Regions from separate parts of the Streptomyces bacillaris genome, predicted to be linked through region 2. Evidence: riboswitches for the same ligand, from Rfam matches in the RefSeq annotation. Region 2 holds a riboswitch; the other holds the start of a gene.
The links. A riboswitch is a leader RNA that binds a small molecule or an ion and turns the genes downstream of it on or off. The one in region 2 is predicted to bind cyclic di-AMP.

Region 1 (3,378 bases), 1.2 Mb from region 2:
GGCGGCACTGTGCGTGGCTGGCCTCCTCCGGGGGGACGGGCTCCGGGCTCACTCGTTCGTACGTCATCGGGCTCGGTGAGATGTACGTCGCCGATCCCCGCTTCGGGAAGAACTACGATCGCTACGGGGACGGCACCGCCGCCTTCGTACGGGATGCGCTGACGATCCACGCGGAACACCGGCTCTCCGACTGACCGACGGGGGCCGTCCGCACAAGGGCCCGCTTCCCCCTATTTGGCCGATGACGAGTCGCCGCACGGCGCGGCTCCGGGAAGCCTGGACGGGGCGCGGTACCGTCCGCAGCCGTGGCCGGACCGGGCAGGAGTGCACAGGTGGTGGGGATGGCGGAGAAGGGGCGCGGACGCTTGATGGGGAGCCTCGGTATCCCCGGGCGTGCCACGCCCGGCTCCACGGGGCGGGGGAAGCCGGTGGTGGCCCAGAGCCCCGGGACCCGGCGGTTCGTCCGGCTGCTGCCGGTGCTGCTGATCGGCGGCGGGCTCCTCTTCGACTCGCTGGCCCCGCCCAACTTCACCGCCGTGCCCCTGTTCGTGGCCGCGCCGCTGATCGCCGCGCCCTTCTTCTCGCTCGCCAGCACCATCCGTACGGGAGTGGCCTCGATCCTCTCCGTCATCGCGATGCGGCTCTCCGACGGGACCTCCACCCAGGTCGTCCCGGTCATCGAGATGATCACGGTGCTCACCGCCGCCGTCCTGGCCCTCGTCATCAACGGGGTCGTCCGCCGCAGCAACGAGCAGCTGGCCTCGGCACGGGTCATCGCGGAGACCGCCATGCGGGCCGTGCTGCCGACCCCGGCGGAGCGGATCGGCGGGCTCCAGGTGGCGGCGCGGTACGAGGCGGCGCAGGCGGACGAGTTCGTCGGCGGGGACCTGTTCGCGGTGGCGGACACCCCGTACGGCTTGCGCCTGGTCGTCGGGGACGTACGCGGCAAGGGGCTGGACGCGGTGGAGGCGGTGGCGGTGATCATCGGCGCGTTCCGGGAGGCCGCCGAGCAGGAGCGGTCCCTGGAGGGCGTGGCGCAGCGGCTGGAGCGGGCGCTCGCGCGGGAGGGGACGCGGCGGTACGGGCTGGACGCCATGGAGGGGTTCATCACCGCCGTCCTGGCCGAGATCCCGCCCGGTTCGGCCTCGCTGCGGCTCGTCAACCGCGGCCACCCCGAGCCGATCCTGCTGCACGCCGACGGGTCCCTGGAGGTCCTCGCGCCGAGCGTGCCCGCGATGCCGCTGGGGATGGACCTCGGGGTGTGGCCCGACCGGTCCGACGAGTGGGAGATGCCTCCCGGTTCGACGCTGCTCGCCTTCACGGACGGCCTCTCCGAGGCGCGGGACGCGAACGGCGTCTTCTACGACCCGGCGGCCCGGCTCCGCGGCCGGATCTTCCCCGGCCCCGAGGAGCTGCTCTCGGCGCTCACCGACGACGTACGGCTGCACACCGGCGGCCGCTCGACGGACGACATGGCGTTGCTCGCGGTGAGCCGGCCTGCGGAGGGGCAGCCGCCGCGGCGGACGACGGTGAAGATCGTGGGCCGGGGCGATGACACGGTGCGTAACTGAAGGGCGCCGCTCCGCATAACGTTTGACACACCGTCAGAAAAAGAGGTGTGGGTGAGGCGATGTCATGTTGTCCGGTTGAGGATGGTTGTTGCGGGTAAATCCCTGCCGCTGCCGTTAATGATCAACAGGAACAGCTTGGAATCGGGCCCACCTGTCTATTAACGTTCGATAACGCAGCGCGGTCGTCCCAGCCGTCGTCAGGACGGCGCCGTGCGCGAGCGCCGAATCCCGCAAGGGAACCGGGGAACCACCTACATGGGGTGAATCGGACGCCTGTGTCTCCACCGTGAGGCAGAGGGGCCCGTAGGAGACCTTCCTGCTCCGAACCCGTCAGCTAACCCGGTAGGCGAGAAGGAAGGAAAGGAGTGCGCCCACGTGGCGTCCAACCAGCCTGCCCCTGAGGCCCCGTCATCCCTGAGCGCCGACGCCTTCGGCGGCCCGGAGCGGACGTGGGAGGAGTGGAACCCCACCGCGGAGTCCATCCGTCCCGTGCGCGGCAAGCACCGCGTGGCCAAGCAGCGAGGGCTCGCCCGTAGCTCCACCGTCCTCGGGGTCGGCGTCATAGCGGCAGTCGGTGCGGGTGGCATGGCCACCGCCCAGTCCAAGCCGCCCGTCTCCATCTCCCTTCCCGATTCCATCGCGGACAACCTCCCCGACGCCAAGTCCCTTCCCGGCGTCGGGGCCTTCATGTCCGACGAGGCCGAGGCCGCCCCGGTCACCGCCGCCGCCCCTCTCACCTCCGCGGGCATCACGACCGCCGAGGCCGAGCAGGGCACCACCGACGCGGGCGAGGCCCTGCGCGCCCGGATCCTCCAGCAGGCCGAGCAGCAGCAGGCCGCCGCCGACGCCGAGGCCAAGGCCGCCGAGGAGAAGGCCGCGGCCGAGAAGGCCGCCGCGGAGGCGAAGAAGCAGCAGGACGAGGCGGAAGCCAAGGCGAAGGCCAAGGCCGCCGCCGAGAAGAAGGCGGCGGAGGAAGCGGCGGCGAAGAAGGCCGAGGAGGAGCGCCTCGCCAAGCTCCGCGCCAGCTACACCCTGCCCGCCTCCGGGTACACGATCACCTCGACCTACGGCCAGTCCGGCGCCATGTGGTCCTCCGGCCAGCACACCGGCACCGACTTCGCCGGAGCGGCCGGTTCGCCGCTCAAGGCCGTGCACAGCGGCACGATCACATCGGCCGGCTGGTCCGGTTCGTACGGCTACCGCACCGTCCTCCAGCTGGAGGACGGCACCGAGATCTGGTACGCCCACCAGTCCTCGATCGACGTCTCGGTCGGCCAGAAGGTCAGCACCGGCGACACCATCGGCCGCATGGGCGCCACCGGCAACGTGACCGGCGTCCACCTCCACCTGGAGGTCCGCACCGCCGGCGGCTCGGCCATGGACCCGATCGCCTGGCTGAACAGCAAGGGCCTCAACGTCTGAGACCCCGGTACGCCGTTCGCGTACCACCGCCCCTCGAAACCCCGGCAGCCCTGACGCTCACCCCCCGACGTCAGGGCTGCCGGTCTGTCCGGGGGCTTGGCCGTAGCCGTAGCCGTAGGTGTGGGGTCCGGGGCTGGGGGCGTGGCCGTGGCGGGTTCCGTGGCCGTGGCCCTGGTGCTGCGCGTAGCCGTACCCGTACCCGTACCCGTGGCCCTGTCCGTTCCCGTACGGCTGCGGCTGTCCGGTGCCGTAGCCCTGCCCTTGTCCGTACGGCATCGGCTGCCGGTACGGGCGCGGGGCGCTGCCGGTCATGCGGGCCGCGTGAGTGAGGGCCGGGGCCGCGATGTCCCGGCGCTGCCAGAGGTGGTGCAGCAACTCCCGCTCC
Region 2 (3,378 bases):
GGTGCGCGTTCGGGCCGCCGAGGTAGCGGAAGAGCGGCAGGTCGGACGCCTCTGAGGCGGCGTGGGCGACGGCGAGCGAGACACCGAGGATGGCGTTCGCGCCGAGCGAGGCCTTGTTCTCGGTGGCGTCCAGGTCGAACATCGCCTGGTCGATGAGGCGCTGCTCGGTGGCGTCGTAGCCGACCAACTCCGGGCCGATCTGCTCGATGACGGCGAGGACGGCCTTCTCGACACCCTTGCCCAGGTAGCGGTTGGGGTCACCGTCGCGAAGCTCGATGGCCTCGAACGCACCGGTGGAGGCGCCGGACGGAACAGCAGCACGGCCGGTGCTGCCGTCGTCGAGGCCGACCTCGACCTCGACCGTGGGGTTGCCCCGGGAGTCGAGGATTTCCCTGGCTACGACGACGTCGATGGACGGCACGAGGCATCTCCTTCTGGGATATGACACTGGTTGTGCAGGGTCACTGTGGCCTTGCGACACGAGCCTAACCGGCCCGGCCGCGTCAGTCGGCCGACCGCCCGCCTCCTGGGACGAAAAAGGACCCAAGGACCCGCATGACGGGACAAAACTCCAGAAATCTACTGGCCGGTAACAAGTGCTGCCGACAAGAGATGAACGCATCCCCCAGCCGGAGGGGCCCTTCGGGGCCCTTTAAAACGCTGGGCCCCTTACACAGACATGCCCCGGCCCGGCGCGCACGGGGGAGTAGCGCGCCGGGCCGGGGAGCCGTGCGAGGGAGGGTGCCGCCGGACCCCCTCCCTCCGGGAGGAGACGCGGCGGTTACTTCAGGTGCAGCTGCTGACCCGGGTAGATCAGGTCCGCGTCCTGGACGATGTCGTCGTTGAGCTTGAAGAGCTTGCTCCAGCCGCCCTTGACGCCTTCCTTGTGAGCGATCTTGCTCAGGGTGTCACCGGCCACGACCTTGTACTCGCCGTCGCCCTTCTCGACCTTCTTGCCGGTCGGCGTGGTGACGGTCTTCTTGGAGCTCTCGGCCTTGGCCTTGGGGGCGGCCGGGGCGGTGCGCTGCTCGCTGCGCGTGGTGGGCTGCTCGGCCTTGCGCTCGGGCTGCGCCTTCTGCGTCTTGGCGGCGGACTGGCCGGAGCCGGTGCTCACGCCCGGGTCCACGCCGTCGTTGGTGAGGCCACCGGCACCGGCGCAGGCCCAGGCGCCCGGACCCTGCATGTCGAGCAGACGCTCGGCGGTGGCGATCTGCTGGCCCTTGGTGGCCAGGTCGGCGCGCGGGGCGTACTGCGTACCGCCGGCCGCGGCCCAGCTGGACTGCGAGAACTGCAGCCCGCCGTAGTAGCCGTTGCCGGTGTTGATGGACCAGTTGCCACCGGACTCGCACTGGGCGACGGCGTCCCACGTGGCGACGGAGGCGGCGGAGGCGTTGGTGGCGCCCATCAGCGGGACGGCCACGGCGGCGCCGGTGACGCCGACCAGGGTGGCGAGACGGGTGGCCTTGGACGGGCGGCGGTGCTTGCCCTTGCTGTTCAGCAGCATGGAACGAATCTCCTCACCGACGCCTACGAGGTGAGCTGTCGGGTTCGGGCTGATGAGTTGCCCGGCCGCGCGACCTTGCGCGCGGCTTCACCCCAAGCCGGTCCCGTACGCTCCCGTCTCCGTCCTGGACGTCGACGAGGCCGTGCGGACCCGGCGGCCTACCTGGGTCCCCCGCTCCTGCCTACGGCGCTTTACGCGTCTGTTCCCTCCGACCGACGGCAGGATTCGGCGTGACGGTCGACGGGGCCCGCGGTGCGAGCGGTTCCGACCGTAAACACAGGCAACCCCGACATTCAAAGACGGACATAGTGCCTCAATCGAGGCTTACCGCCTGGCTCTGACGGGCCGTTTCCGCAGGTCGGAGGGGATCTTCGCCGAGCAGGCGGCCGTAACGCGCCAGTTGAAGCAAAGAGACCCATGTCTCACTTACGCATAAGTGGACATAGGCCTCTGAACTGCCCTCGATTTTGAGGTGTTTTGCCGTGTTCGATCAGTTGGCGGCAGGCGCCTCGGCACCCTGCCGGGCAGTCTCGTCGGCGGTCTCGTCGGCCGCCTCCCCGGCACCCTCGGCAGCATCCTTGCCCAGCCCCAGGTCCAGGCTCTGGCCAGGCAGGATCAGGTCCGGGTCGGAGCCCAGAATGTCCTTGTTGGCCTCGTACAGACCGGTCCAGCCCTGGGGAAGTTCCTGTGCGTCAGCGATGGCCCAGAGGTTGTCGCCGGGCTGCACGGTGTACCCGCCCCCGGCGACCGCGCCGCCGTCCCGCCCGTCGCCCTCGCCCCGCGAGGCGTGCCTGCCGGACTCACGGGGGCCGTCCTCGCCCACCGCACCGGTCTCCTCGGGGGCCGGGGCGCCCCGGTGCTTGCCGCCGCCGGAGCGGTCAGGGGTGGAGGGCTGGGAAGCGTCGGGGGTGCCGTTCTCTCCGGCCGCCTCCCCGGTCTTCCCGGCCTTCCCGGTGGCGGGCGGGGCGGAGGGCTCACCGGAGGGGTCGAGCGCGTCGCTGCCGCCGCCCGCCTCGTCACCCTTCTCGCCCGTACCGGTGCTGCCGGGCTTGTCACCCGCACCAGCTGAGCCCTTATTACCAAACTCCTCCCCTTCACCCTTTTCGTCCGCTTCGTCCGCCGGGGCGGTCGTCGGGTCCTGGGTGGGGTCGGCGGAGGGTGCCGTACCGGGGTCGACGCCGGGCAGGCTGCCGTCCACCGCGAGGCCCGAGATCACCGCGCAGCTCGGCCACGCCTGCGGGCCCTTGTCGGCCAGGACCTTCTCCGCGACGGCTATCTGCTGCGAGCGGCTGGCGAGGTCGGCCCGGTCCGCGTAGGCGGTACCGCCGTACGCCGACCAGGTCTCCTGCGAGAACTGGAGCCCGCCGTAGTAGCCGTTGCCCAGGTCGGCACTCCACATGCCGCCGCTCTCGCACTCCGCGACCCGGTCCCAGGTGGTGGCGTCGGCCGCGTGTGCACCGGTCGCGCCGAGGAGCGGAAGAGCGATGGCCGATCCGGTCACCCCTGCGGCGACGACGATGGCGGGTGCCTGACGAGGGCGGCGGTGTCTGCCGTTCGCGGAGCCCATGGAGTTTGCCTTCCGTGCGACTGACAAGCAGGAACTGAGGAGCGTGAAGCTGATGCGCGTGGGCATGAAGCCGTTGCGCGTGCGCGTGACGCAGGTTGCGCAAGTGACGGACGGGCCAACGGTGAACGACCGGCCGACGCGTCGAACCGTGAACCTAGCGGGACTCGAACGCATGTCACAAGTCGATGCAGCGCAGATCACGTGAAAGTCACAGAGGTGACAGCGTGTCACCTTCTGCGAGCCGGCACCCCGGCTCGAACTCCACCGGCAGCGTGCGCAGTCCACGCATGATGAGCCCGCCGCGCCA

Region 1: it holds a riboswitch for cyclic di-AMP, as region 2 does, so the genes downstream of both, DJ476_RS15635 (M23 family metallopeptidase) here and DJ476_RS21295 (transglycosylase family protein) in region 2, are expected to answer to the same signal.

What each region holds. Positions count from the first base shown of each region.
Region 1 covers NZ_CP029378.1:3,670,528-3,673,905, reverse strand. The annotation lists gene DJ476_RS15645 (MerR family transcriptional regulator) at 1-194, shown strand, start outside; gene DJ476_RS15640 (PP2C family protein-serine/threonine phosphatase) at 342-1,571, shown strand; cyclic di-AMP (ydaO/yuaA leader) riboswitch at 1,781-1,935, shown strand; gene DJ476_RS15635 (M23 family metallopeptidase) at 1,947-2,993, shown strand; gene DJ476_RS15630 (PrsW family intramembrane metalloprotease) at 3,051-3,378, opposite strand, start outside.
Region 2 covers NZ_CP029378.1:4,898,560-4,901,937, reverse strand. The annotation lists gene eno (phosphopyruvate hydratase) at 1-421, opposite strand, end outside; gene DJ476_RS21295 (transglycosylase family protein) at 782-1,504, opposite strand; cyclic di-AMP (ydaO/yuaA leader) riboswitch at 1,510-1,703, opposite strand; gene DJ476_RS21290 (transglycosylase family protein) at 1,995-3,071, opposite strand; gene DJ476_RS21285 (hypothetical protein) at 3,070-3,276, shown strand; gene DJ476_RS21280 (cytochrome P450 family protein) at 3,280-3,378, opposite strand, start outside.